3 regions of the Paracoccus sp. DMF genome follow, and region 1 is predicted to be linked to each of the others. Evidence: riboswitches for the same ligand, from Rfam matches in the RefSeq annotation. Region 1 holds a riboswitch; each other region holds the start of a gene.
What was found. A riboswitch is a leader RNA that binds a small molecule or an ion and turns the genes downstream of it on or off. The one in region 1 is predicted to bind cobalamin.

Region 1 (9,648 bases):
TGCCGCCGCCGCGCTTGTCCTCGACCTCGACCAGGTTCACCGGCGGCAGGCCAAGCGCGCGGCCCGCCTTGGCGTGGCGGTCAAGGTAATCGGCGATCAGGCTCGCCTCCGGTCCCTGCCGCAGCCGCCCGACCGCGGCAATGACCATGCGCATGGCTCAGTTCTGGGGCTTGCGGGCCGCTTCCTCGGCGGCGTGGTCGGCGCGCAGCCGGTCCAGCGTGGCCGAGCGCAGCGCGTCGGCGGGCATCCACATCTTTTCCAGCTGATAGAATTCGCGGACCTCGGGGCGGAAGACATGGACGATCACGTCGTCGGTGTCGATCAGCACCCAGTCGCCGGTTTCCTTGCCTTCGACGCGGGCCGAGCGGCCAGTCTGTTCTTTCAGGCGCTCCACCAGCTTTTCGGCGATGGCGGCCACCTGGCGCGCATTGCGACCCGAGGCGATCACCATGTGATCGGCCATGGCCGAACGGCCGCGCAGGTCGATGGTCACGACATCCTCGGCCTTGTCGTCGTCGAGAGAGGCAAGAATGCGGTCCAGCAGCTGATCGCTGGTCAGCCCGGGCTCCGCGGTGGTCGCTGCCGGCACAGGGGCCGACGGGACGGTATTGGACAGGGGTTCATCCTCCGGTCAACGCGCCGTTCACCCCCGGCGCCGGGCCCTTTCAATGTAGCACGGAATCGCGCCCGCTCAATGCGGGGGCGCAGGAATTCTGGGCGGGTTCGCATAAAGACAGGCGGAAACCGGCAGATTTCCCCAGGGATCGGGGCAGCGCACCAGGCCCGAGCTCCAGGCCAGCCGGGGGTGGTCCAGCCGCACCAAGTGCCGCGCGCGCTCCATCGGCGTGTCGGCCAGATAGACCGCCAGGGTGAAAATTGCCACGCAGATCAGCGGGATCACCCGCAGGACGATGCGAATCAGCATGCCCGATCCTTTCCCTCAGTTCCGGGGGCAAGATAGAGGCCAATGCTCAACATGGAATTAACAGCCGCGTGTGACGATGTTGAACGCGGGCCAAAACCGGCGTATGACTGCCGACATGCAAGGATTCGTCTATTTCGATATCCATGACCGCGCCCGCCTGCCCGGCCGGTTCTACGGCGAAAGCCTGTCCGTCACCGCGCGACTTTGACGGGTGGCGGCGCCTGCGCGCGCGCCAGGTCCAGCGGACCACCAGCGATTTTCCCTAGCTACTCTTTCGGAAAGAGACAGCCATGACTGGCAAGACCAATGCGGGCGCGCCCCGCACCCTGTATGACAAGATCTTCGACGCCCATGTGGTGGACCGGCAAGAGGACGGCACCTGCATCCTCTATATCGACCGCCACTTGGTGCATGAAGTGACCTCGCCCCAGGCCTTCGAGGGGCTGCGCATGGCCGGCCGCAAGGTCCATTCGCCCGAGCGCACCATCGCCGTGCCGGACCACAACGTGCCCACCACCGCCGACCGCGTGAACGGGATCGAGAACCCCGAGGGCCGCATCCAGGTCGCCGAGCTGGACAAGAACGCCCGCGAATTCGGGCTGAACTATTACCCGATGAGCGACATCCGCCAAGGCATCGTGCATATCGTCGGCCCGGAACAGGGCTGGACCCTGCCCGGCATGACGGTCGTTTGCGGCGACAGCCATACCGCGACGCATGGCGCCTTCGGCGCGCTGGCGCATGGCATCGGCACCTCGGAAGTCGAGCACGTCCTGGCGACGCAAACGCTGATCCAGAAGAAATCCAAAAACATGAAGGTGGAGATCACCGGCAAGCTGCGTCCCGGCGTCACCGCCAAGGACATCACCCTGGCGGTGATCGGCAAGACCGGCACCGCCGGCGGCACCGGCTATGTCATCGAATATTGCGGCGAGGCGATCCGCGACCTGTCGATGGAAGGCCGCATGACCGTCTGCAACATGGCGATCGAGGGCGGCGCCCGCGCCGGCCTGATCGCGCCGGACGAAAAGACCTTCGCCTATTGCATGGGCCGCCCGCACGCCCCGAAGGGCGCCGCCTGGGAGGCCGCCGTCAGCTGGTGGAAGACGCTGTTCACCGACGAGGGCGCGCATTGGGACAAGGTCATCACCATCCGCGGCGAGGACATCGCCCCGGTGGTGACCTGGGGGACCTCGCCCGAGGACGTGGTGGCGATCACCGACAAGGTCCCGGCCCCCGAGGATTTCGAGGGCGGCAAGGTCGAGGCCGCGCGCCGCTCCCTCGACTACATGGGCCTGAAGCCCGGCACGCCGCTGAACGAGGTCAGGATCGACGCGGTCTTCATCGGCTCCTGCACCAACGGCCGGATCGAGGACCTGCGCGCCGCCGCAGGCATCCTGAAAGGCAAGCACCTGGCGCCGGGCGTGCGCGGCATGGTCGTGCCCGGCTCGGGCCTGGTGCGCCTGCAGGCCGAGGAAGAGGGTCTGGACAAGATCTTTACCGACGCCGGCTTCGAATGGCGGCTGGCGGGCTGCTCGATGTGCCTGGGCATGAACCCCGACCAGCTGGCGCCGGGCGAGCGCTGCGCCGCGACCTCGAACCGCAATTTCGAGGGCCGCATGGGCCGCGGCGGCCGCACCCATCTGATGTCGCCGGTGATGGCGGCGGCGGCGGGGATCGCGGGTCACCTGACCGACGTGCGCGAACTGCTGGCGGAAACCGTCTGATGCCTGCGGGCGGGGTCTTAGCGGCCCCGCCTCAGCAGCATCAGGGCGTTGATCGCGATCAGCACCAGCCCGGCGTTCTCGAACCAGAAGTTGAACTTGAGGTTCGCGAAATCCAGGCTGAGGAGCCTGTCGACATGATGGAAACCCACCGCGCGCACCAGCACGAAACCGCACAGCACGGCCAGCCCGACCAGGGCCAGGCCATTGCCGCGCATGTGCCCGCGCAGGGATTTCGTCGCCCAGAGCAGCGCGCCCGCCACGCCCAGCACCAGCCCGGCGATGAAGGCCAGCTGCACCAGCCAGCGGTTGTCGTACCAGCCCTGGGCATGGGCCATGCAGCGCCCGGTGGCGGTCAGCGCGGTCTGCAGGTCGAGCTGCTTGTTGAGGGCCAAGGCCGCCATCAGCACCGCGATGGCCAGCCACAGCCCGCGCGCCGCGCGGGCGGGGCGGCGGCGCAGCACGGCAATCGCCAGCGCCAGGCAGGCCAGATAGGACAGCACCGTCAGCCAGCCGGTGATCTCGGGGTCGCCGATCTGCGGCGTCCAGTCGCGCGCAATGCAGGCACGCAGGGCGGAAAGGCTGGAAAAACCGAAAAACATCAGCGAAACCCGTATGCACATGGCGCCGCGCGCCGGACGGGTCTCGGTTAACGGGGGCTGCGCCCCCAAGTCAATTCTGCGAGGATCAAGAAATGGACAAGTTCACCACCCTGACCGGCATCGCGGCCCCCATGCCGCTGGTCAATATCGACACCGACATGATCATCCCGAAACAGTTCCTGAAGACGATCCACCGCTCGGGTCTGGGCAAGAACCTGTTCGACGAGATGCGCTTCAACCCCGACGGGACCGAGGTGCCGGATTTCGTGCTGAACCAGCCGGCCTGGCGCGACAGCCAGATCATCGTCGCCGGCGACAACTTCGGCTGCGGCTCGTCGCGCGAACACGCGCCCTGGGCGCTCTTGGATTTCGGCATCCGCTGCGTGATCTCGACCAGCTTCGCCGACATCTTCTACAACAACTGCTTCAAGAACGGCATCCTGCCCATCGTCATGCCGCCCGAGGTGGTGGAGGTGCTGATGGAGGACGCCCGCAAGGGCGCCAATGCCCGCATGACCGTGGACCTCGAGAACCTGACCGTGACCACCTCGGACGGGCAGAGCTTCCCCTTCGAGCTGGACCCCTTCCGCCGTCACTGCCTGCTGAACGGGTTGGACGACATCGGCCTGACCATGGAAAAGGCCCCGTCGATCGACGCCTATGAGACGCAGATGGCCCAGAGCCGGCCTTGGGTCTAAGGGCGCTCGCCCTTGCCTTGGCGGTCGCTGCCCTGCCGGCGGCGGCCGCGCCGTTGCGCATCGCCACCTACAGCCCCGACCTGTCGCGCGACGGGCCGGGGCTTTTGCTGCGCGATCTCGGCCGCGAGGATGCGCAGGTCGCCGCCGTCGTCGCCGTGCTGGCCGAGACCCGGCCCGACGTGCTGCTGCTGACCGATTTCGACTGGGACTATGAGGACCGGGCGCTGGACGCCTTTGCCGCCCGGCTGGCACAGGCCGGGCTGGATTATCCGCATCGCTTCGCCGCCCGGCCGAACAGCGGCATGGCGACCGGGCTGGACCTGGACGCGGACGGGCGGCTGGGCACGGCGGACGATGCCCAGGGCTTCGGCGAATTCACCGGCCAGGGCGGCATGGCGATCCTATCGCGCCACCCCATCGGTCCGGTGACGGATTACACGGATGTGCTGTGGCGCGACCTGCCCGGCAATCTGATGCCCAAGCTGCCCGAGGATGTTCGGGCGCTGCGCCGGCTGTCCTCGACCGGGCATTGGGACGCGGTGGTGACGGTGGCGGGCCGGCCGCTGCACCTGCTGGCCATGTCGGCCACGCCGCCGGTCTTCGACGGGCCCGAGGATCTGAACGGCCGCCGCAATCATGACGAGCTGGCCTTCTGGCTGGGCCACCTGCCCGATGCGCCCTTCGTGCTGGCCGGGAACCTGAACCTGGATCCCCAGGACAGCGAGGGCCGGCCGCAGGCGCTGGCGCAGGTCATGGCCCATGTCACCGACCCCCTGCCCCGCAGCGCCGGCGGCGCGGCGGCCAGGGGCGGCGTCAACGACAGCCACAAGGGCGACCCGGGCCTCGATACCGGCGACTGGCCCGACGACAAGCCGCCGGGCAACCTGCGGGTGGATTACGTGCTGCCCGCGAAGGGGCTGAAGATCACCGATTCGGGCGTGTTCTGGCCGGCCGAGGGGCCGCTCGCCAAGGCGGCGCTGACCGCTTCCGCACATCGCCTGGTCTGGGTGGAGCTGGACTGGCCATGACCCAATTCGACGATGCCGACCGCGACACGCTCGACCGCATCCTGCGCTGGCGCCGCGACATGCGGCATTTCCGCACCGACCCGGTGCCCGAACCCTTGCTGGACGAACTCCACGCCGCGATGGAGCTCGCGCCCTCGGTCGGCAATTCCCGGCCCTGGCGGGTGATCCGCGTCGAAAGCCCGGACCTGCGGGCCGAGATCCGCGCCGATTTCCTGCGCTGCAATGCCGAGGCCGCCGCGGGCTATCAGGGCGAGCAGCGCCGCGCCTATGACGCGCTGAAGCTGGCCGGGCTGGACCGGGCGCCGGTCTGGCTGGCGGTCTTTACCGACACGAGCCCTGCCGAGGGCCACGGGTTGGGCCGCGCCACCATGCCCGCAACGCTGCACCAGTCCACCGCCATGGCGATCCATACGCTGTGGCTGGCGGCGCGGGTGCGCGGGCTGGGGCTGGGCATGGTCTCGATCCTGGACCCGGCGCATGTCGGCCTGCTGCTGCAGGTGCCCGAGGGTTGGGAGTTCACCGCGCTTCTGTGCCTCGGCTGGCCCGAGTTCACCGACGACACGCCGCTGCTGCATCGCACCGGCTGGCAGGCCAATACCGCGCCGGGCTGGCAGAAACGCTAGGCCCCGCCGTGGTCGCGGCGGGGCCCGTTTTCTGGGGACGGCGGCTTACTGCTGCGGCGCGGGCGGCGGGCCCATCGGCTGCCCATTCACGCTGATCTGGCCGCCTTCCGGCATCTGGATGTCCCAGACCGCATCGCCGCCCTCGCCCGGCTTCGACATGGCGCGGGCCATGCGCAGCATCATCAGCGGCTGCGCGGCCTCGTCCTGCGGCGCGGCGGCCAGCGCCGATTCCAGCGTGTCGAGCCCGCTGGCCGAGACCAGCGCCGCGCCCACCGGCGCCGCGCCCGGACCGACCGCCACATCGGCGCGATAGTCGATCTGGTAGCCGTCGCCCTTGATCTGCGAGGGCGCCAGTTTCAGCATCGCCTTGCCGCCGGGCAGCAAGGCCTGCTGCATCTGCTCGGGCGACAGCCTGGCCAGCGGCTCCTCGGCATTCAGATCGAAACTTTCGATCAGCAGCTTTGCCGGCGCCGCCAGGTCGAAGTCCGAGGCGGCGAAGTCCAGCGACACCTCTTGCGGCAGGATCGGCGCGACCCAAGGCGGCAGCACGCCCTCGGGCACGGTCAGGCCGGAAAGCACCAGCTTCTCGGCCAGCCGCCCGTCCGGCACAGCACCGCTGAGCCCCAGGCCCAGCGTGGCCGAGGCCAGGCCGAATTCGCCGATGGGCGAGCCGATCTTCATGTCGCGGATCGCCATCTCCAGGCTCAGGTCGTCCCACAGCGGCATGGCGGCGGCCAGCCGGTCGCGCAGCCCGTCCTGCGACTGCTTGATCTGCGCCTCGGACGGATGGGCAACGAACCAGGCCAGAAGCGACAGCATGCCATCCGAGCGCGCGCCGGCCATCAGCCCCTTGCCGTCATAGCCGGGGGCCGACACCTCGATCAGCATCGGCGCGCCGCCGGGGCCGGACATCAGTTCCTGGCTTTGCTTCAGGTCGGTGGCGGTGAACGTCATCGCCTGGTCCACGCCGCCCGCCTTGCCGGCGGTGCCGGTCATTTCGACCTCCATCCGCGCCGTGGTCTGGTGGTCGCGCGAGACGACCTGCGGCGCGGCATCCGGCGCGGGCGCGACGGGCATGCCGTCCGGCCCCACCGCTTCGGGCGGGGCATATTGCACGGAATCGATGACGTAATCGGTCATCACCGCCTTCTGCTCGCGGAAGCCCTTCAGCGCCGCGTCCCAGGTGCCGGTGGATTGCACCTTGGCGGTGCCCTTCTGCTCGAACATCTTCGGCACCACCACCGACCAGCTGAGCACCTGGTCCTCGCTGACGCCCCAGCTGCCGTCGCCATTGTCGGTCAAGGCATAGGTCAGGGGCGAGACGGTGATCTGCGCTTTGGCATCCGGCACCTGCGCCAGAAGCGGCGCCGGGTCGATCTTCAGCTGGTAGCTGTCGCCCTGCGGGGTGACGCTGACCACGCCCTCGGTCGCGCCCAGGTAGGTCTGCAGGACGCCGGTCAGCCGCGCCGCGCCCTCGTCGGTCGCCGGCACCGCCCAGGCGGCCGAGACCGGCCCCAGCGCCAGCAGCGCCACAAGTCCTTGTCTGAAATGGATCATGAATATTCCTCTCGCACGCAGGCAAAGCCGTTCAACGTCGTCAGATGAGCCGATTCCGGCCTAGAACTCCACCCCCGGCTGGGCCTTGATGCCGTCGCGGAACGGATGCTTCACCATCTCCATCTCGGTCACGAGATCGGCGGCGGCGATCAGTTCCGGCTTCGCATTGCGCCCGGTCAGCACGACATGGGTCATCGGCGGCTTTTCGTCCTGCAGAAAGCCCAGCACCTCGTCCAGGTCCAGGTAGTCATAGCGCAGCGCGATGTTGATCTCGTCCAGCAGCACCATGCGGATTTCGGGGTCGCGGATCAGTTCCTTGGCCTTGTCCCAGCCGGCGCGGGCGGCGGCGATGTCGCGGGCCTTGTCCTGCGTCTCCCAGGTGAAGCCCTCGCCCATGGCGTGGAACTGGCACAAATCGCCGAAATGCGTGGTCAAGAGCCGGCGCTCGCCGGTGTCCCAGGCGCCCTTGATGAACTGCACCACGGCGCAGGGCATGCCATGGGCGATGCAGCGCAGGATCATGCCGAAGCCGGACGAGGACTTGCCCTTGCCCTTGCCGGTATGGACGATGATCAGGCCCTTTTCGCCCTGCTTTCCGGCCATCATCCGGTCGCGGGCGGCCTTGACCTTGGCCATCTTCTGGGCGTGGCGGGCGTTGTCGTCGGTTTCCATCGGGACTCCTTTGCTTGACAAGCGGGGGCCGGCAGCGCAGAGCATGAGGCGCGCCGGTTCCTGTCCTATGACAGGTGAAAAGGGAATGCGACGGGTGAAAGCCCGAAAGCAGCCGCCCCCGCGACCGTGACCGGAAAGGTCGCCCGATGCCACTGGCCCGCAAGGCCGGGAAGGCGGGCGCCCGTGGGCGATCAGCCCGAATCCGCAAGCCGGGAGACCTGCCGCGCAACGAAGGATTGACCGGCGGACGGGGTGTTCCTGCTGGGGTTCGGGCGCCTGCGCCCTGCCTCATGCCGCCATGACCAGGGGACTTGAGGCATGACCGTGACGCTGCATGTCTGCATCACCTGCCGCGCCGGCGAGCCCGTCGTCGACGGCCAGCCCGTGCCGGGACAGCGCCTGATGGCGGCGCTGCTGCGCCACCCCGATCCGGCGGGCGTGGTGATCCGCCCGGTCGAATGCCTGTCCGCCTGTTCGAACGGTGCCGCCATCGCGCTCTCCGGCCCCGACCGCTGGACCTATGTCTATGGCCGCATGGAGGCCCAGGACGCCGCCGAGATCCTGCAAGGCGCCAGCGCCTATGCCGCCACGCCCGACGGCATCGTGCCATGGCGCGAGCGCAGCCCGATTTTCCGCAAGCGCAGCATCGCGCGCATTCCTCCCCCCTTGGCCTCCCGACTGGATGAATCATGACCGACCTGACCAAGACCCCCGTCACCGTCATCACCGGCTTCCTGGGCGCCGGCAAGACCACGCTGATCCGCCACCTGATGGCGAACCCGCAGGGCAAGCGGCTGGCGGTGCTGGTCAATGAATTCGGCACCATGGGCGTCGATGGCGAGATCCTGAAATCCTGCGCCGATGCGAATTGCCCCGAGGAGAACATCCTCGAGCTTTCGAACGGCTGCATCTGCTGCACGGTGGCCGACGACTTCATCCCGACGCTGGAAAAGCTGATGGCGATGCCCGCGCGGCCCGACCACATCCTGATCGAGACCTCGGGCCTGGCGCTGCCGAAGCCGCTGCTCAAGGCCTTCGACTGGCCGGCGATCCGCTCGCGCATCACCGTGGACGGGGTGGTCGCGCTGGCCGATGCCGAGGCCGTGGCCGCCGGCCGCTTCGCCCCGGACGAGGCCGCGGTCGCGGCCCAGCGTGCCACCGATCCCGGCCTGGACCACGAGACGCCCTTGTCCGAGGTGTTCGAGGACCAGATCGCCTGCGCCGATATCGTGCTGCTCAGCAAGGCCGACCTGGCAGGCGCGGACGGGCTGGCCGCCGCCCGCGCGGTGATCGAGGCCGAAACCCCGCGCCGCCTGCCGATCCTGCCCTTGACCGACGGCATCATCGACCCGCGGCTGATCCTGGGCCTGGCGGCGGCGGCCGAGGACGACCTCGCCGCCCGCCCCAGCCATCACGACGGCGCCGATGACCACGAACACGACGATTTCGATTCGGTGGTGATCGACCTGCCGGAAATCGCAGACCCCGCCGATCTGGCCGCCCGCATCCAGCGGCTGGCGCGCGAGCAGAAGGCGCTGCGGGTCAAGGGCCATGTCGCCGTCGCCGGCAAGCCGATGCGCCTGCTGGTGCAGGCGGTGGGCGAGCGCGTGCGCCATCAGTTCGACCGGCCCTGGGGCGATCGGCCGCGCCTGTCGCGCCTTGTCGTCATCGCCGAGCATGACGACATCGACGAAGCCGCGATCTGGGCGGTTCTGGTGGGTTAGATGCACGTCGTTTTCCGCGAAAGCCGGGGGCTCGAGGAAACCGAGACCCCCACCGATCCCGGCCAGACCCCGGCCGATCTGGTGGTGCTGTCCTA
Region 2 (9,648 bases), on a different contig from region 1:
TCGGGGCCGATCTCATAGGCGTCGCGATAGAACTCGATGTTCTCGTTCGACATGAAGGCGGCGGGGTAATAGACCCGGCCGATCTTGCCTTCCTTGCGGATCTCGATCTTGGCGACGATCGGGTGGATCGAGCTGGTCGAATTGTTGATATAGCTGATCGAGCCGGTCGGCGGCACCGCCTGCAGGTTGCGGTTGTAAAGCCCGTGCTGCATGACCAATGCCTTCAACGCCGCCCAATCCTCGCGCGTGGGTAGGGTGACATTCTCGAACACCCGCTCGACGTCCGGCAGCGTCGGCAGCCAGTCGCGCTCGGTGTATTTGTCGAAGAACGAGCCGTCGGCGTATTTCGACTTCTCGAAATCCTTGAAGGTGCTGCCATGCTCCTGCGCCAAGAGGTTCGAGGCGCGGATGGCGTGATAGGCCACGGCGGCGAAATAGACCGAGGTGAATTCGACCCCCTCGGGGCTGCCGTAATGGATGCGCTCGCGCGCCAGGAAACCGTGCAGGTTCATCTGGCCCAGGCCCACGGCATGGGCCTCGTCATTGCCGCGCCGGATCGAGGGCACGGCGTCGATGGCCGACATTTCCGACACCGCGGTCAGCGCCCGGATCGCCGCCTCGACGGTGGCGCCCAGGTCCGGGCCGTCCATGGTCGCGGCGATGTTCAGCGAGCCGAGATTGCAAGAAATATCAGTGCCCAGGTGGGCATAGCTGAGATCTTCGTTGAACTCGCTGGCCTCGTTGACCTGCAGGATTTCGCTGCACAGGTTCGACATGGTGATGCGGCCATGCACGGGGTTGGCGCGGTTCACCGTGTCCTCGAACATGATATAGGGATAGCCGCTTTCGAACTGGATCTCGGCCAGGGTCTGGAAGAAGGCGCGCGCGTTGATCTTGCGCTTCTTGATGCGCTTGTCGTCGACCATCTCGGCATATTTCTCGGTCACCGAGATTTCCGAGAAGGGCACGCCATAGACCTTCTGGATGTCATGCGGCGAGAACAGGTACATGTCCTCGTTGCGCTTCGCCAGCTCGAAGGTCACGTCCGGGATCACCACGCCAAGGCTCAGCGTCTTGATGCGGATCTTCTCGTCGGCGTTCTCGCGCTTGGTATCCAGGAAGCGCAGGATGTCGGGGTGATGCGCGTTCAGATAGACCGCGCCCGCGCCCTGACGCGCGCCCAGCTGGTTAGCATAGCTGAACGAATCCTCCAGCAGTTTCATCACCGGGATCACGCCCGAGGACTGGTTCTCGATGCCCTTGATCGGCGCGCCGGCCTCGCGCAGGTTGGTCAGCATCAAGGCCACGCCGCCGCCGCGCTTCGACAGCTGCAGCGCCGAGTTGATCGAGCGGCCGATCGACTCCATGTTGTCTTCCAGCCGCAGCAGGAAGCACGAGATCAGCTCGCCGCGCGACTTCTTGCCGGCATTGAGGAAGGTCGGCGTCGCCGGCTGGAAGCGGCCCGACAGGATCTCCTCCATGAAGCGCATGGCCAGGCCCTCGTCGCCGCGCGCCAGCGCGAGCGCGACCATGACCACGCGGTCCTCATAGCGTTCCAGGTAGCGCTGGCCGTCGCGGGTCTTCAGCGTATAGCTGGTGTAATACTTGAACGCGCCCAGGAAGGTCGGGAAACGGAACTTCTTCTGATAGGCGGCATCCCAGATCGCGCGCTGGAAGTTCTTGGAATACTGGTCCAGCACCTCGGGCTCGTAATAGCCCTCGTCGACCAGATAGCGCAGCTTCTCGTCGAGGTTGTGGAAAAACACCGTGTTCTGGTTGACATGCTGCAGGAAATACTGCCGCGCGGCCTTGCGATCCGCGTCGAAGCGGATGCGGCCGTCGGCATCGTAAAGGTTCAGCATCGCGTTCAGCGCGTGATAGTCGAGCTCGGCCTTTACGCCATCGTCAAGCATTCCGTCCCCCAGAATTTGTTGAGCCCCGCCAGCACGCGGGAAATGTCCAGATCAGTCCCCGCCAGCTCGAATCGATACAGCACGGGGACGTTGCACTTGTCAGAAATCACCCTGCCGGCCAAGGCGTAAGTCGCCCCGAAATTCCGGTTGCCGGTGGCGATGACGCCGCGCAAGCCGGCGCGGCGGTCGGGATCGTTCAGGAAATGGATGACCTGCTTCGGGACAGCCCCGCGCCCTTCGCCATCGGCAAAGGTCGGGCAGATCAGCACATAGGGCCGGGCCGGCGCCGGCATCGCGTCCTTGGGCGAGATCGGGACACGCAGGGCGCGCAGGCCCAGCCGTGCCGCGAAACGCGCCGTATTCCCCGAGGCCGAGGAGAAATAGACCAGATCGCCCCCGCCGGCCATGGCCTTAGGACAGGCGGCCGATCATGTCGGGACGGAAGCCGGCCCAATGCGCCTCGCCGGCGACGACGACCGGCGCCTGGCGATAGCCCAGCGAGGTGACCAGTTCCATCGCCGCGTCATCCTCGGTCAGGTCGACCAGGTGATAGTCCAGGCCGCGCGCATCCAGGGCGCGGGTGGTGGCGGTGCATTGCACGCAGGCGGGCTTGGAATAAACGGTGATGGACATGCCTCTGCTCCTTTTATTGCTGTGGGCAGCACAGGGCCGGGCCGATGGCCAGGCCATCGCGCCGATCAAGCCCCGCGCCCGCCGCACGGTGTCGTCCTTTCAGCGTCATGGCAGGTCTTCTGACTCGCAGGTCTCGGCTCGGCTGGCCTTCCCGGTTTCCCAGTGGCGTTCCAGCGTCGCTCACCGCTTACAGCTGCGGGGGCAGTGCCGGATTCGCACCGGCTTCCCTCTTCGTCTCCCGGCCGAAACCGGATTAACCATGACCCGCCCAGTAAGCCATGAGCGCGCCCGGTCGTCAACCACATATAGTGTCGGTTCCGGGGGTATCCACAGAGATATGGTGTCCCTGTGGACAATTACCCGCATGCGGGACCTTAACGCGAACACCCGGTTACCGGCGCAAGAAACCGGGTGTTCCGCTTCAGGCCCCGGCCCATGCTGGCCCCGCAACAAGCAAGGGAAAAGCAGGATGCTGCTCAAGGACAAGACCTTCATCGTCACCGGCGCCTCCAGCGGCATCGGCACGGCCGCGGCGCAGATCTTCGCGGCCGAGGGCGCGCGGCTGGTGATCTCGGCCCGGCGCGAGGATCGGCTTGCCGACCTCGCAGCCCGAATCGATCAAGGCGCGGGCCGCGTCGCGGTGCTGGCCGGCGATGTCACGGCGCCCGGCCATGCCGAGGCGCTGGTCGCGCTGGCGCAGGAGCGCTTCGGCGGGCTCGACGGCGCCTTCAACAATGCCGGGCAGATCGGCTCGGGCGCGCGGGTGCACGAGATCCCGGACGCGGAATGGCAGCGGTTGATCGCCACCAACCTGACCGCCGCCTTCCTGGCCGCGCGGGCGCAGGTGCCGGCGCTGCTGGCGCGGGGCGGGGGCGCGCTGGTCTTTACCGGCAGTTTCATCGGCCATACCGCGGTGCTGCCGGGCATGGGCGGCTATGCCGCGGCCAAGGCCGGGCTGATCGGGCTGGTGCAGGCGCTGGCGGTGGATTACGGCCCAGAGCGCATCCGCGCCAATGCGCTCTTGCCCGGCGGCACCCTGACCGAGATGGCGGGCGATGCCGCGACCAACCCCGACACGGCGGATTTCATCGCCGGCCTGCATGCCCTGAAGCGCATGGCCCGGCCCGAGGAGATCGCCCGCGCGGCGCTGTTCCTGCTGTCCGACCACGCGAGCTTCGTCACCGGCACGGCGATGCTGGCCGATGGCGGCAATTCTATCTGCAAGGTCTAGCCCTTCAGGCTGCGCCACAGGCTCAGGCAGGCATCGGTCAGGTCGCCCAGCCGGGCCAGCAGGTGCTCGCGCTCCAGCGCCGGCGCCTCGGCGGCGCGGTCGAGCCGCGCAAGCAGCCGCATGATCCGGCGCCGGTGCGTGCCCGCGGCCAGTTGCAGCGGGTCGGCGATCAGCCCGGCGAAGGTCGTCAGCACCGAGGCGAGCACCGCCAGCCCGAACCCGGTCGCGATCACTTCGAGCGTGGAAAGCTCGCGCGGGAAGATGCCGTACCACAGCCCGCCGGCCCAGCTTCCCAGCGCGAAATCCTGGATCGCCTGACTTTGCGCCCGCATGTCGGCCAGCGGCACGGCCAGCGAGATGACGCCCGGCGTCGCACGGTGAAACAGCAAAAGCCCCGCCAGCAGCACCAGGATCGAGGTGGTGATCTCGGACACGGCATTGCGCGTCTCGGCATAGTCGGCCGTGGCGCGGGCGACGGCCTCGGGCGGGGCCCGCGGGCCCAGCCCCTGGGCGTCCAGCGCAGCGATGAAACCCGTCAGGTCCTGCGCGATATGGTGCGACAGGTCCGAGGGCAGGAAGATCCGCCGCCGCGCCATCCAACCGGCCGCCCGCGTGGCGCCCAAGCGGCGCAACAGCGGCGGCGCCAGCCGCGTCAGCAGGAAGACCGGCGACAGCATGACATTGACCGGCGCCCGCAACAGGTCCAGCCCCAGCGCGTGGCGATGCAGCGCCAAGGTGCCGCGCAAGCCGAAGCGCGCGCGGGCAAAGCGGCGCACCTCGGTTTCGCGCCGGGTCATCGGGCGGGTGTCGGCGGGCTGCATGGCGGCTCCGGTCGGCAGGGTCGCTTTCTACCTAGGGCCGCCGGCCCGCGCGATCAATGGCTCAGACCAGCCCGACCAGGGCAAGTCCCAGGCCCGAGATGAAAAGCCAGGCCAGCGCCCCCAGCGCCAGCGGCCGGATGCCCTTGGCGTGCAGCTTGCGCAGGTCGGTTTCCAGCCCCATCGCGGCCAGCGCCACGGTCAGCAGGGACGAGGTCAGGGTGACGACCTGGGCCTTGGCGCCCTCGGGCAGCGGCAGGGCGCTGTTCAGCAGCACCACGGCGATGAAGCCCAGCACGAACCAGGGCGTGGGCGCGCTGCCATGGGCGCTGCCGCCGCGACGGCGGGCCAGCGCACCCAGCGTCAGGATCATCGGCGCCAGCAGGATCACCCGGCTCAGCTTGGCGACGGTGGCGGCCTGGCCGGCCTCGGCCCCGTGCTGGAAGCCGGCGCCGACGACCTGCGCCACCTCGTGGATGGTCGCGCCGGTCCAGATGCCGTAATGCGCCGCATCCATGCCCATCAGGCTGCCGAGTACCGGCATGGCGATCATCGACAGCGAGCCGAAGACGGTGACGCAGGCGATGGCATAGGCCACGTCCTCGTCCGCGCCGCGGGTGACGGTATTCGTCGCGATCACCGCCGAGGCGCCGCAGATCGAGGTGCCGGCGGCGATCAGCTCGGCCAGCCGCCGCTCGACCCCCAGCGCCCGGCCGGCCCATTTGGTGAACAGAAAGGTCGCGGCCAGCGTGACCGAGATCACCGCCAGCCCCGGAAGGCCGACGGCGCGCAGCTGCGCCAGCGTCAGCTGGAAACCCAACAGCACGATGGCCAGGCGCAGGATCCGCCGCAGCGAGAAGGTGATCCCCGGCTGCGCCACCGCAGGCGTGCCGATCAGGTTGCGGACCGCGATGCCCAGCACCATGGCCACCACCAGCGGGCTGAGCGCCGGGGTGCCCGACAGGCGCTGAACTGCCATGGCTGCCACCGCGATGCCGAAGGTCAGCCCCAGCCCCGGCAGGGTCGCCGCAAACCAGGTGACGAAACCCGGGGTTCCGCTTTGTGCATGATCCATCTGGGACATGATTCCGCTCCTTTGCCTTCACGGCGGAACATGGTTCCCGAACGCTTATCATTCCATCGCATTATATTTGTCAGATCGTTCGATTTGACTTATGTATCGGGCATGACCCTGGAACAGCTCCGCATCTTCCTGGCCGTGGCCGAGCGCCAGCATGTCACCCGCGCGGCCGAGGTCCTGGGCCTGACCCAATCCGCGGTCAGCGCCGCGATCTCGGCGCTGGAGGCGCGCCATGGCGTGCGGCTGTTCGACCGCGTCGGCCGGCGCATCGTGCTGACCGATGCCGGCACCGCCTTCATGGCCGAGGCCCGTGCCGTGCTCGACCGGGCCGAGACCGCCGAGATGGTGCTGGAGGATCTGGCGCGCGAACCGCGCGGCCGGCTACGCCTGCATGCCAGCCAGACCGTCGCCAGCTATTGGCTGCCGCCCCGGCTGGTGGCGCTGCGCGACCTGCATCCGGGCATCGAACTGCGGCTGACGGTCGGCAATACCACGCAGGTTGCCGATGCCGTGGCCGAGGGCGCGGCCGACATCGGCCTGGTCGAAGGCGAGGTCGCCCATGGCGGGTTGCATCTTCAGGTGGTGGCGCGGGACCGGCTGGTGCTGGTCATGGCGGCGGACCACCCTTGGGCGGGACTGACCGAGGCGCCGCTGGCGCAGCTTGCCGCCTGCCCCTGGGTCTTGCGCGAGCCGGGCTCGGGCACGCGCTCGGCCTTCGAGCATTGGCTGGCGGGGCAGGGACTGTCGGTCGCCGACCTGCCCGAGACGCTGGACCTGCCCTCGAACGAAGCGGTGCTGAGCGCGGTGGCCGCCAGCCGCCGGCTGGCCGCGCTGTCGCATCGCGCGGTCGAGACGGCGGCGGCCGCCGGGCGCATCCGCAGCCTGCCGCTGCCGGGGGCCGAGCGGCCGTTTTCGCTGCTGACCGATCCGCGGCGGCATTGCACCCGCGCCATGCAGGCGCTGATCGGCCTGCTGGTGGGCTGACGCGAAAAGGCCTGCGCCCTCGGGAGGGAAGGCGCAGGCCGTCGTCTCGGCGACGCGGGAGGGCCGGTGTCGCGCGACCCGTCCCGCAGCGCGAGAGACCTCTAGCCGTGCTGCGGCACGGTGTTCGAGACGGGCGTGTCCTCGTCCAGGATGTCCAGCGTCGGCATGTCCTCGCCGTCCAGCACCCGGCGGGCGCGGTCGCGGTCGATGTCCCCGACCCACGAGGCGACGACCACGGTGGCGACGCAATTGCCCAGGTAGTTCCCCAGCGCCCGGGCGATGCCCATGAACCAGTCCACCGACAGCACCAGCACAAGGCCGATGGCCGGGATGGCCGGGATCGCGGCCAGCGTCGCGGCCAGGATCACGATGGCCGAGCCGGGAACCCCATGCGCGCCCTTCGAGGTGATCAGCGCCACGCCCAGGATCGCCAGCAGATCGCCCGTCGCCAGCGGCGTGTTCGTCGCCTGGGCGATGAAGACGGCGGCCAGCGTCAGGTAGATCGAGAAGGCGTCCAGGTTGAAGGAATAGCCGGTCGGAACCACCAGGCCCACGGTCGAGTCCTTGATGCCCAGGTGTTCCAGCTTGCGCATGGTCTGCGGCAGCACCGAGTCGCTGGATGCCGTGCCGGCGACGATGCCGATTTCCGTGCGCAGGTAGCGCAGCAGCTTGAAGATGCTGAAGCCCGCGACCCGCATCACCAGACCCAGCACCACGAAGACGAAGATGGCGATGGTGACGTAGAACAGCGCGACCAGCGAGCCCAGCTGCGCCAGCGATGCGATGCCGTATTTGCCGGTGGTGAAGGCGATGGCGCCGAACACGCCCAGCGGCGCCAGCCGGACGATGAAGGACATGATCTTGAAGGTGGTGTCGCCGACCAGCTCGATCATGCCCAGCAGCGGCGCCCCCCGCGGCCCGACCAGCGACAGCGCGCAGCCGAACAGCACCGAGACCAGCAGCACCTGCAGCACGTCGCCCTCGGCGAAGCCGCTGACCATGGTGGTCGGGATCAGCTTCATCAGGAAGGCGATGGTGCCGCCGTCGCTGACCTCATGCGCGCGGTCGACATAGGCCGACAGCGCCGAGGCGTCCAGCGTGCTGACGTCGATGTTCATGCCGTGGCCCGGCCCGAACAGATAGGCGATGGCCAGGCCCAGGGTCAGGGCGATGGTGGTGATGACCTCGAAATAGATGATGGCGCGCACGCCGACCTTGCCGACCTTCTTCAGGTCGCCCGCGCCGGCGATGCCATGCACCACGACGCAGAAGACGATGACCGGGATCAGCATCTTGATGAGCTTTATGAAACCGTCTCCCAGCGGCTTCATCTTGGCGGCGAATTCGGGCGCGAAGAAGCCGGCGGCAATCCCCAGCACCAGCGCCACGCAGACCTGTCCAAACAAGGACCGGGACCAATTCGGCATATGTCGTTCCTCCCTGCGACCGGCGGCGCTTTTCCGGCCGCCCGATACTGGAATTCTTGGTGAAATGTCACCTGTGTGTCTAATATCGATTTACAGGGTATCTATAGGGTGACGATATGAGAATACGCCAATTGCGCTGTTTCGTGGTGCTGGCCGAAGAGCTGAACTATACCCGCGCGGCCAAGCGCCTGCATATGTCGCAGCCACCGCTCAGCACGCAGATTCAGACACTTGAGCGCGAAGTCGGCGCCGAGCTGATCAGCCGCACCAGCCGCCGCGTCGCCCTGACCCGGGCCGGAGAGGTGTTCCTGCAACGGGCGCGCACCATCCTGGACCAATACGAGCGCAGCCTGCAGGAGATTCGCGAAATTCAGCAGGGCCAGGACGGGATGCTGGAAATCGGCGCGACCGGATCGATCCTGCGCGGCGAGCTGGCCGAGCTGCTGGCCCGTTTCGCCAAGGCGCACCCGCGAATCACGCTGCGGGTGCACGAGCAGTCACCGACCGTCCAGATCAGCGAGATCCTCAGCCGCCGCACCGACGTCAGCTTCAACCGCTCGGTGCCGCGCGATCCGGAACTGGCGCATGAATACGGCTGGCGCGAAGAGATGGTGGCCTTGGTGCGCAGCGACCACCGGCTTGCGGGGCGCACCTGCGTCTCGATCCAGGACCTGCGCGAGGACCAGCATGTGGTGCTGCGCCCCGACAGCTCGGATTTCGCCGCCTATGTCATGGCCTGCATCGTCGCCGCGGGCTATCGGCCGCGGGTGTCGCAGCAGGTGGTCGATGCGCAGTCGATCCCCAGCCTGATCGTCGCGGGCTTCGGCGTCAGCATCGTGCCGGCGGGCATCGCCCGGCTGACTTCGGGTCCGCTGAGCTTTCTGCCGATCCGGCCCGATCCGCCGATCTCGGAGGTCTATATCGTCTATCACCACGACGACCCGGTGCCGGCGCTGCGCCTGTTTCTGGACGAGATCCGCCGCAGCCTGGCCCGGGACCGCGGCCGTGACGCCGGGTCGGGCGGGCCGAATACGCTTTGACTCGCGGGTCCGGACGCGCTAGGCGGGCGGCTTGGCTCCGCGTTCCGGGCCGGCGGGCCGTGGAGGGCCCGGCCGCAAAGGGGAATGGTGCCGTCACCCGGATGCGACCCGCATCCCCTTTCTGGCGAAGAACATGAACGACTATGATATTGCCGCGCCCCTGGCCGCGGCGCTGGCGGCCAAGGGCTATGCCAGCCTGACCTCGGTGCAACAGGCGGTGCTGGCGCCTGAGGCGCGGGGCCGCGATTTGCTGGTCTCGGCCCAGACCGGCTCGGGCAAGACCGTGGCCTTCGGCCTGACCATGGCCAGCGACATCCTGGATGGCGAGGCGCTGCCCGTCGCCGACCGGCCGCTGGCGCTGGCCATCGCGCCGACGCGCGAACTGGCGCTTCAGGTCGCGCGCGAGCTGGCCTGGCTTTACGCCGGCGCCCAGATCGCGACCTGCGTCGGCGGCATGGACTATCGCAACGAGCGCCGGGCGCTGGAGCGCGGCGCCCAGATCGTCGTCGGCACCCCCGGCC
Region 3 (9,648 bases), on a different contig from region 1:
TGGCCGATTGCGCGATGATCAGCGCGGTCAGCGCGTTGAACATCTGCGAGCCGGCGATGCCGGCCAGGATGATGACGCCTGCGCCGCGCAGCCCCGTGCCGCCGCCCGCCATCCGCGCCAGCGCGGCCACCAGCGCGAAGGCGGTCAGTGCGCCCGCGAAGGCCCCGGCCGACATGCCGACCAGCCCGGCGCCGAACCCCGCGACTGCGATCAGCACCGCCCCGGTCGAGGCCCCCGCCGAAATGCCCAGCAGATAGGGCTCGGCCAGCGGGTTGCGCAGCAAGGCTTGCAGGATCAGCCCCGAGAGCGCGAGGCTGGCGCCGCCGCAAGCCGCGACCACGGCGCGCGACAGCCGGTAATGCCAGATCACGCTGGCGTCGATCGGGTCGGGCGCGGCCGAGGAAAGCCCCGCCTTGACCGCCAGCACCTCGATGACGGTGGCAAGCGGGATCCGCGTCTCGCCCACCACCGTGCCGAAGATCAGCGCCGCGACCAGCGCCGCTGGCGCCAGCCACAGCCAGTCCCGCCTGCGTCCGGCGGTCGCGGCGCGCACCTTCATTTCAGGTCGAACCCGACCAGCGCATCGGCCAGTGATTCCAGCGCGTAGATCGTGCGCACCGAGGGGTCCATGGCATTGGCCGGCAGGGTGACGATGCGGTCATGCCGGACGGCCTGCATCTGGCGCGTCACCGGATCCGAGGTCAGGAATTCGCGCTTGACCGCGATGTCGTCGGCCGGAAAGCGGCGGCGGTTCATCTCGGCCGCGACGATGAAGCTCGGCTCGGCCTTGGCGATGGTTTCCCAGCCGACGGTCGGCCATTCCTCTTGCGAGCGCACGACATTCTTCACGCCCAGCTTCGACAGCATCCAGCCCGGCGCGGCGTTGACGCCGGCGACATAGGGGTCGATCTCGATATCGGCCGAGGAATACCAGAACACGCCCGAGACATCCGCCGACAGGCCCAGACGCCTGGCCTTTTCGACCGCGCCGGCCTCGCGCGCCTTCAGGTCCGCGACCACCTCGGCGCCGCGGTCCTGGACGTCGAAGATCTGCGCCAGCTCCTCGATGCCCTGATAGAGCAGCGCGGTGTCGAACATCACGCTGCGCGCGCCGTCCATGCTCTGGCTGTTGTCCTTGCCGACGCATTCGGTGGGCATGATCCAGCTGGGGATCTTCGCGTCGTCGAACATCTCGCGCGTGCCGACCGCGCCCTGCGGGCCGATCATCCATTCATAGGCGGTGACGACCAGCTCCGGTCTCTTGGCCAGCACGCTCTCGAAGCTGGGGGCGTTGTCGGCAAGGCGCTCGACCTTGGCGTCGGCTTCCTCGAACTCCGGCAGCACCGGGTTGACCCACAGCGCCGTGCCCGCGACCTTGTCGGCCAGGCCCAGCATATACAGGATCTCGGTCGTGCTTTGCCCGACGCTGACCACGCTTTCGGGCGCCTTGTCGAAGGTCACCTGATGGTCGCAACTGGTCAGGGTCAGCGGGTATCCGGTGCCCGCCAGCGCCATCGGCGCCAGGGCGAAGGTGGCGGCAATCGCCGTGGTGTATCTCAGCATGATGGTCCCTTCCGCTGCATCATGGGCAGGCGCAGGGCATGGACAGGCATGCAGGGCAGGCGGTGCCGGCAGCAAACCCCGTCCGGGCCCACCGCCCGGGTTGGTCATTGCGCCGGCAGGTCTCCTGACTGACGGGTCACGGCAGGGACGCGGCCTTCCCATGGCGCGGGGCCACAGTGGCTGTTTCGCATCCTGCTCGCCGCCTACAGTTGCGGGGGCAGTTCCGGTTCGGGGCCTTGACCCCGACGGATTCCCTTTCAATTCCTTGCGGAAACCGACGCTTCGCCATAGCGTCCCGCGCCCGCGCTGGCAAGGCCGGGAAGCCGGGCCGGCGGAAGCGCGGATTTCATGGATGGGGCCAGGCCGTTCGCGCTTGCCTTGGTGCTTTCCCCCGTCAGCGACCCCGCAGACCCGCGATCACCCGATCTGCCATGCGGGCGCAACGGGCGCCGTCGAAGGGAAAGACCGTATCGAAACCGCCGCGCAGCCGCGTCTCCAACGCCTGGCGCAGCCGGCGACGGGCGCGAAACAGCCGCGTGCGCACGGTGATCGGGTTCAGGCCCAGGTCGCGGGCGATGCTCGGGATCGGCTGGCCCTCGACCTCGTGCAGCAGGAAGGGCAGCCGCAGTTCGGGCGGCAGGCGGCTCAGCGCCTCTTCGAGCAGGCCGCGGATCTGGTGGCGGGCGGCGCCGGTCTCGGCGGTCTCGGCGCCGGGGAATGCCAGCACATCGGCCTGGGGGCTGGTCTCATCACTCACGCTGTGGTCCTTGTCGGGGCGCCGGCGGCGGGCCTGCATCCGGGCGGCATTGATGGTGATCCGGCTGATCCAGGTGGAAAAGCGCGCCTCGCCGCGAAAGCCGTCCAGATGGGTGAAGGCGGCAAGATAGGCCTCTTGCACCGCCTCCTCGGCCTCGGCGTCCGAGGGCAGGATGCCGCGGGCAATGCGAAACAGGCGCGGGTTCATCCGCCGCACCAACTCGCGGATCGCCGCCTCGTCGCGGGCGCGGGCTGCGGCGACCAATTGCCAGTCGGGGTCGCCCTGCGCCTTGGCAAGGGGGCGGGCGCGGATCATGTCGCGCCCTCCGCCTCGGTCCGGCCGCTGGCGAGGATCGCGTCGAGGCTTGGGAAAGCTGCCAGAACCTCGGGCATCAGATCCTCGCTGTCCGCCGCCATGCCCTTCCAGCCGGGGTCGCCGGGCCGGCCCACCACGATCCGCTCGACCATCGCGGCCATTTCATGCGGCTGGCAATAATAATCGTAGACGCCGGGCAGGGTCAGCGTGACCTCGAACGCCTGATCCGGCAACAGCAAACCGCTGTCCCAGGGCTGGGCGCCGGCCGGAATGCGGCGTTGGCGGTCGAATACGGCCGGGTGATAGGCGGTGGCGGTATGGCTGTTGCCCGGATCGCGGTTCACGAAGCGCAGGACCGCGCCCGGCGCCACCGCCAGCCCCTGGGGCGAGAACCAGACCCTTTCACCGCGCGGGGTGCCGCGCATGGCGATCTCCTCGGGTCCAGCGGCCTTGCCGGCGCCGGCAAGCGCGCCAAGGGCGACGAGACCGCCGCCCAGGACCAGCAGATGGCGGCGGCTGAGCCTCATTGCGCCAGCCTGTCGCGCGCGCCCGCGTCGTGATACAGCACGACATGGGCATGGGGCTTCTCGACGCCCGGATGGCCGGCGTTGTAATAGATGTCGACGCTGGTCACCCTATCCTCGCCCAACGGCAGATCGTTGAAACCGCTGCCATTTTTCAGGTCGTCCAGCGGCACCATATAGACCGTCGCCGAAAGCTTGCCGTCATGGTCATAGGCCAGGAACGGCCCGGCGGGCAGGCTGGCCGGATCGACGTAAAGCGTGCCGAGGCCGGGGATGAAGTCGGGCAGCGCGACCAGCTTGCTGACCTGGGCAAAGGGCGCCGCCGGCGGCGCGGTGGTCGAGGCCGTGTCAGCCCAGGCCATGCCCGCGGTGGCAAAAGCGGCAAAGACGAGCGGGACGATGATACGCATGTCGTTTCCTTTCCGATCCGAGCCCGTCACCAGGGCTCATGCCGGATTGGATGCAGGTTTCCGGGAAATGTTCCCGCGGTAGTGAAAGAATTCGCTTCGGGATCGGCCGCGGCGCCGCTTGCGGTCCATACCTGCGAGAGCCGCCGGGATCAGCGCGCCGGCAAGGCCGCCAGGGCGGCGGCAAGAGCCGCCTCGCCGGGTGCGCAGGCGCGTTCGATCTCGTCCCGCTCGGCGCGCGAAAGGGCGTTGAGGCGCGACGGGCGCCGTTGCGGCATGGCGGCGGCTCGCTCCAGCCAATCAGGTGCGATGTCGATGCCCAGGTGCCGGCCCAGCCGTTCGATGTTCTCGCGCGGATTGCGGCACAGCTCCTCGTGGCGCAGGACCATCGGCCGGGCGTAGCCCAGGCCCTGCAGTCCGCGGATCGTCAGCGCCGACCAGAAGGCGCCGGCCTCTGCCGGGCTGGGACGGCGCGCGACGATGCGCCGGATCGCCCGGCCTCCGCCAAGCGCGGCGACCACGCTCCAGGCCGCGCCGCGCCCGAAATGCCGCCGCGGATGCAGCAGGTCCAGGCCCAGCGGCCCCAGCCTGCGCCAGCACCAGATCGCCAGCCGCGCGGCGGGATAGTCGCGCATCGACAGGGCCGTGTCCGGCCCGCCGCGCGCCAGCAGCACCAGCGCCGCATCGGGAAACATCGCGCGCAGCGTGGCCGAGGCCACCAGCGAGCCGCCGGAGCGCTCGACCCAGATCTCGCGGGGGCCGAGCCGGTCCGCCATGGCCTGGAAAAGCGCGCGGTAATGCGCGGCCAGCGGGGCCGGGGGCCGCGCGCGCATCGGTTCGGCCAGCGCGTCGAACAGGGCATCGGGCGCGTCGGTCAGATGCGGCAGCGTCACGGCCAGGATCGGCGGGCAATGCCACGGGTCATGCGCGGGCGCGGCGACCCGGCCATAGAGGAATTCGGACGGCGCGGCATCGGGATTGGCCACCTGGGCCATGGCGCGCGAGGGCGTCGCCAGATGCGCCCAGAACCGCGCGCCGTCCGGATGCGCCGGGCGAAAGGCGTTGTGCCCGACGGCGGCGAACAGTTCCGAGACGGACAGCACCGCCGGATGCGCGTTCAGGATCTGCGACACCAGGGTCGAGCCGCAGCGGGCCGAGCCCAGGATCAGCGCGCCGCGCATGGCGCTTACTCGGCCCCGGCGCGGATGGCGGCGATCATGCGCTCGACCGCCGCATGGGCCAGCACCATCGGCTTTTGCCGGGTGATCAGATCCAGCCGGTCGATGGCCGCCAGCGCGACGATGCCATGCACCGACAGCAGCAATTGCTCGGCCAGCAGGCGCGGGTCGCCCTTGGGCTGCAGCGCCGCGACCGGCTGGGTGATGCGGCCGATCAGCCCGTCGATCTGGGCCAAGTACCAGTCGGGGAGGGTGTTCGAGATGCGCGGCCCCTCGAATAGCGCGCGCCAGACCGCGCGGCGGTCCAGCATGAAGGTGACATAGACCTCGGCCAGCGCCAGCAGCCGCGCGCGCGGATCGGTCTCGCGCACCGCATCCACGGCGATGGCCAGATCGACCAGCGCCTGCCGGTTCACCTCTTGCAGCACGGCATGCATGCTGTCGAAGAGGTTGTAGATCGTGCCCGGCGTGGTCTTGACCGCGCTGGCCAGGGCGCGGGCGGTCAGCGCCGCCGGGCCGCCCTCCTCCAGCAGCAGCTTGGCGGCCTCGATCGTGCGGGTCCGCAATGCGTCGTGATCGTATTGTCTGGGTCTGGCCATGGCGTTCCTGAACTATGTTCAAAAACACGCTTGACAGGAATCGACGGCCTTGTCAAGGTTAGTGAACATTGTTCAATAATGGTACGAGAAGATGCCTCCGATCAAGCTCACGATTACCGGGACCGGCAGTTACCTGCCCGAAACGGTCCTGCATTCTACCGAAGTCGACGACCGCATGGGCTGGGCCCGCGGCGATTGCGAGGCGCGTTTCGGCATCGCCGCGCGCCATGTCGCCTCGGCGGATGAGACCACATCGTTCATGGCGGCCGAGGCGGCGCGGCGGGCGATGGACATGGCGGGCTGTGCCGCCGGCGAGCTGGACCTGATCCTGGGCGCCTGCGGGGTGATGGAGCAGCCGATCCCCTCGACCGCGACGCTGGTGCAGGAGCGGCTGGGGCTGGGCCGGTCGGGCATTCCGGCCTTCGACGTGAACGCGACCTGCCTCAGCTTTTTGCAGGCGCTGGACCTTGCGGCGATGCATATCCAATGCGGCCGGGCCCGGCGGGTGCTGGTGTTTTCCTCGGATATCGCCTCGGTCGGGCTGGACTGGAACCATCCCGAGGCGGCCGCGATCTTTGGCGACGGCGCCGCGGCGGTGGTGGTCGAGGCCGGCGGCAAGGGCGCGGTGCTGGCGCATGATTTCCAGACTTTCGCCCATGGCCATGACGCCTGCGTGCTGGCGGCGGGCGGCACGCGGGTCAACCCGGCCCGCGGCATCGCGCCGGGCGAGGATCGGTTTCACATGGATGGCGGCAAGGCGTTCAAGCTGGCCTCGCGCCACCTGCCGCGCTTTCTGCAAAGGCTGCTGAAAAAGGCGGGGGTGGGTTTGGGCAGCATCGGCTGCGTCATCCCGCACCAGGCCAGCGCGCAGGCCTTGCAGCATGCCACCCGCAACCTGTGGCTGCCGTCCGAGCGGGTGATCGACATCTTTGCCCGCACCGGCAACCAGATCGCGGCCTCGATCCCGACGGCGCTGGACCACGCGGTGCGCTCGGGCCGGCTGCTGCGCGGGGATACGGCGCTGCTGATGGGCACCTCGGCCGGCATCTCGCTGGGCGGCATGATGGTGCGGTTCTGATGCGCGCGCTGGTCACCGGGGCCAGCGGCTGCCTGGGCCGCGCGCTGGTCGAGCAGCTGGCGCTGCATGGCTGGGGCGTCGGCACCACCGCAAGGCAAGCCGTGGCGCTGCCGGGCTTTCGCGCCGCCGACCTGGCCCATGCCGCCCTGGCCCCGCTGGTCGCGGGCATCGACGTGGTGTTCCATTGCGCCGCGCGCAGTTCCGCCTGGGGCACGCGGGACGAATTCCACGCCGCCAATGTGCTGGCGACCCGGCGGTTGCTGGATGCGGCCGAGCGGGCAGGGGTCAAGCGCTTCGTCCTTGCCTCGTCGCCCAGCATCTATGCCGATGGCACCGACAGGCTGGACCTGGCCGAGGATGCGCCGCTGCCAGCCCGGCCGCTGTCGCTTTACGCCGAAAGCAAGCGGATCGCCGAGCGGATGGTGCTGGACCACGCCGGCGCCATGGCCTGCACCGCGATCCGGCCGCGCGCCATCTATGGCCGCCACGACCGGGCGCTGCTGCCGCGGGTGATCCTGGCCATGCGGCAGGGCCGGGTGCCGATGATCCGGGGCGGGCAGGCGCTGATCGACCTGACGCATCGGCACGACGCGGCGCGGGGGATGATCCTGGCCGCCTCGGGTCCGCGCGGCGGGGTCTGGAACATCACCTCGGGCGAGGCCTTCCGCTTTCGCGAGCTGGCCGCGATGATCGCGCGCGAAAGCGGGCTGCGGCTGCGCGGGCTGCCGTTGCCCTATGCGCTGGCGCGCTGGCTGGCCGGCGCCTCCGAGGCCGTGGCCCGCGCGCGCGGCGGGGCCGAGCCGCGGCTGACGCGGCAGGCCGTGGCCTCGCTGGGCAGCAGCCTGACGCTGGACATCTCGGCCGCGCGGCGCGAGCTGGGCTATCGTCCGCAGGTCGGGTTCCGGCAGGGGGTGGCGGAATGCTTCGCCTGACCACGCTGAAGATCGGCGCATGCCGCGCCCCGGCCTGGGGCGCGGGACTGCCGGGTGCGGGCTTCGCGACCTTTCCAGCCCTGGCGACGCTGGTCGAGACCGAAAGCGCCTGCGTGCTGGTCGATTGCGGCTATGGGCCGGCGTTCTTCGCCGCGACGCGCGACTTTCCGGCGCGGCTTTATCGCTGGCTGACGCCGGTTCGCCTGCCGGAGGGCGAGCGGTTGCCGCGGCAGTTGCCGCGCCTGCCGGACCGGGTGTTCCTGACCCATATGCATGCCGACCACAGCGCCGGGCTGATCGACCTGCCGGCCGGCATTCCGGTCATGGCCTCGGCCGAGGCCATCGCGGCGCTGCATGCGCCGGGAGACCTTGCCAGCCTGCGCGCCGGCTGCCCGGCCCGCTTGCGCGACGCGATCCGGGCCCGCGATCCGCAGCCGGTCGAGGCCTGCGCCCAGGTCGCCACCGGCCTGCCCGAGTTTCCGCAGGGCCGCGACCTGCTGGGCGATGGCCGCCTGATCGCGGTGCCGCTGCCGGGCCACGGCACCGGGCAGATGGGCCTGTGGCTGCCCGAGGCCGCCCGCTTCCTGGTCGCCGACGCCGCTTATGGCCGGGCGCCGTTGCGCGCCAACCGGCTGCCGCCCGGCCCGGTGCTGGCCCGGCTGGGTGATGCCCATGCCTATCGCCGGACCTTTGCCCGGCTGCGCGCGCTGATGCTGCGCCGCCCCGACATCACCATCGACCCCTCGCATTGTCCCGAGGCCGCAAGATGAGCCCGACCGCATTCCTGCACAGCCGCTATGGCAGTGGCTTTGCCTCGCGCGCCGCGATCGAAGCGCATCATGCCGCCGGCTTCCGCCGCTTTCGCGCCCGGGTCATGCCGCGTTCGCCCTTCTATCGCGCCATGGCGGACCTGCCGCTGGCCGATCTGCCGCGCATGGACAAGGCCCGGCTGATGGCGGAATTCTCGGCCGTCAACACCTGCGGCATCGACCGCGACGCGGCGATGCGCATCGCCATCCGCGCCGAGACCAGCCGCGATTTCCGCCCGCTGATCGGCGATGTCTCGGTCGGGCTGTCCACCGGCACCTCGGGCCAGCGCGGGCTGTTCCTGGCCACGCCGCGCGAAAGGCGGCTCTGGGCCGCGATCATGCTGGGGCGCTATTGGCCCGAGCTGTGGCGGCGCCAGCGCATCGCGTTCTTCATGCGCGCCGACAATGCGCTGTATCGCGGGCTGTCGAACCCGCTGGTCCGCTTTGCCTTCTTCGACCTGCTGGCGCCGCTGGATGCGCAGTTGCCCCGGCTGGCGGAACTGGCCCCCTCGGTCCTGATCGCGCCGGCGCGGGTGCTGGCTATGCTGGCCGAGCGGCAGGCGGCGGGCCGGATCCGGCTGGCGCCGCGCCGGGTGATCTCGGTCGCCGAGACGCTGTCGCCCGAGGATGCGGCGCTGATCGAGGCCGCCTTCGGCCTCCGCGTCGATCAGGTCTATCAGGCGACCGAGGGCGTGCTGGCCATGACCTGCCATGCCGGCAGCCTGCATCTGAACGAGCGCTGGCTGCGGATCGACCGCGAGGTCATCGACCCGGCGACGGGGGCCTTCTGCCCGATCATCCACGACTTCACCCGCGAGAGCCTGCCGATCCTGAATTATCGCCTGAACGACGTGCTGATCCCCGATCCCCGGCCGTGCCCCTGCGGCTGCGCCAGCCAGCGCCTCGCCCGGATCGAGGGGCGCGAGGACGACATGCTGTGGTGGGCCGCGGCCGCGGGACCGCGCATGGTTCCCTCCGAGGCGATCCGCACCGCCATCGCCTGCCTGCCGCAAAGCCTGCGAGACTATCGCATCATCCAGCGCGGCAGGGTGCTGCACCTGTGGCTGGACGGCGCCGCGCCGGGGGCCGAGGCGGCGCTGCGCGCCAGCCTGGCCGCACTGGCGGGGCAGATGGGGGCCGTCCTGCCCGAGCTGACCTTTCACGCCGGCCTGCCGCCGGAGACCGACGCCAAGCGCCGCCGCATCCGGGTCGAACCGGCGGCGCTCCCGCCCGCCGCGCATCCGTGAAGCGACCCCCGCGAAAGGATCTTGCGCGGGACCGCGCCACGGCGGCTTTGGGATTGCGTCAAGTCACGGTATCGCGCTAGACCCCGGCCCGACCATGGGAGGAAGCTCGCAATGAAACATGTTCTGGTTGCATCGCTGCTCGGTGCCATATTCGCCCTGCCCGCAGCCGCGCAAGAGATCAAGATCGGCTATGCGCTGGCCGAGGACAGCCATTACGGCGCCGGCGCCAAGGCTTTCGA

Region 2: it holds a riboswitch for cobalamin, as region 1 does, so the genes downstream of both, nrdH (glutaredoxin-like protein NrdH) here and E3D03_RS07295 (DUF1636 domain-containing protein) in region 1, are expected to answer to the same signal.
Region 3: it holds a riboswitch for cobalamin, as region 1 does, so the genes downstream of both, E3D03_RS01205 (ABC transporter substrate-binding protein) here and E3D03_RS07295 (DUF1636 domain-containing protein) in region 1, are expected to answer to the same signal.

The regions. Positions count from the first base shown of each region.
Region 1 is NZ_SOKV02000009.1:18,171-27,818, reverse strand. Features, by position in the region: gene rlmH (23S rRNA (pseudouridine(1915)-N(3))-methyltransferase RlmH) at 1-154, opposite strand, end outside; gene rsfS (ribosome silencing factor) at 158-589, opposite strand; gene E3D03_RS07335 (hypothetical protein) at 692-925, opposite strand; gene leuC (3-isopropylmalate dehydratase large subunit) at 1,216-2,652, shown strand; gene E3D03_RS07325 (hypothetical protein) at 2,670-3,251, opposite strand; gene leuD (3-isopropylmalate dehydratase small subunit) at 3,344-3,949, shown strand; gene E3D03_RS07315 (endonuclease/exonuclease/phosphatase family protein) at 3,967-4,977, shown strand; gene bluB (5,6-dimethylbenzimidazole synthase) at 4,974-5,600, shown strand; gene E3D03_RS07305 (YdgA family protein) at 5,646-7,157, opposite strand; gene cobO (cob(I)yrinic acid a,c-diamide adenosyltransferase) at 7,218-7,829, opposite strand; cobalamin riboswitch at 7,867-8,070, shown strand; gene E3D03_RS07295 (DUF1636 domain-containing protein) at 8,148-8,522, shown strand; gene cobW (cobalamin biosynthesis protein CobW) at 8,519-9,553, shown strand; gene cobN (cobaltochelatase subunit CobN) at 9,554-9,648, shown strand, end outside.
Region 2 is NZ_SOKV02000010.1:90,437-100,084, forward strand. Features, by position in the region: gene nrdE (class 1b ribonucleoside-diphosphate reductase subunit alpha) at 1-1,913, opposite strand, end outside; gene nrdI (class Ib ribonucleoside-diphosphate reductase assembly flavoprotein NrdI) at 1,895-2,320, opposite strand; gene nrdH (glutaredoxin-like protein NrdH) at 2,325-2,546, opposite strand; cobalamin riboswitch at 2,638-2,823, opposite strand; gene E3D03_RS08295 (SDR family oxidoreductase) at 3,016-3,777, shown strand; gene E3D03_RS08300 (DUF6635 family protein) at 3,774-4,598, opposite strand; gene E3D03_RS08305 (YeiH family protein) at 4,660-5,679, opposite strand; gene E3D03_RS08310 (LysR family transcriptional regulator) at 5,782-6,660, shown strand; gene E3D03_RS08315 (C4-dicarboxylate transporter DctA) at 6,762-8,087, opposite strand; gene E3D03_RS08320 (LysR family transcriptional regulator) at 8,204-9,127, shown strand; gene E3D03_RS08325 (DEAD/DEAH box helicase) at 9,261-9,648, shown strand, end outside.
Region 3 is NZ_SOKV02000001.1:234,605-244,252, reverse strand. Features, by position in the region: gene E3D03_RS01210 (FecCD family ABC transporter permease) at 1-559, opposite strand, end outside; gene E3D03_RS01205 (ABC transporter substrate-binding protein) at 556-1,563, opposite strand; cobalamin riboswitch at 1,660-1,857, opposite strand; gene E3D03_RS01200 (RNA polymerase sigma factor) at 1,958-2,635, opposite strand; gene E3D03_RS01195 (plastocyanin/azurin family copper-binding protein) at 2,632-3,162, opposite strand; gene E3D03_RS01190 (hypothetical protein) at 3,159-3,569, opposite strand; gene E3D03_RS01185 (sulfotransferase) at 3,719-4,747, opposite strand; gene E3D03_RS01180 (TetR/AcrR family transcriptional regulator) at 4,753-5,343, opposite strand; gene E3D03_RS01175 (3-oxoacyl-[acyl-carrier-protein] synthase III C-terminal domain-containing protein) at 5,435-6,421, shown strand; gene E3D03_RS01170 (NAD-dependent epimerase/dehydratase family protein) at 6,421-7,353, shown strand; gene E3D03_RS01165 (MBL fold metallo-hydrolase) at 7,341-8,123, shown strand; gene E3D03_RS01160 (F390 synthetase-related protein) at 8,120-9,409, shown strand; gene E3D03_RS01155 (TRAP transporter substrate-binding protein) at 9,521-9,648, shown strand, end outside.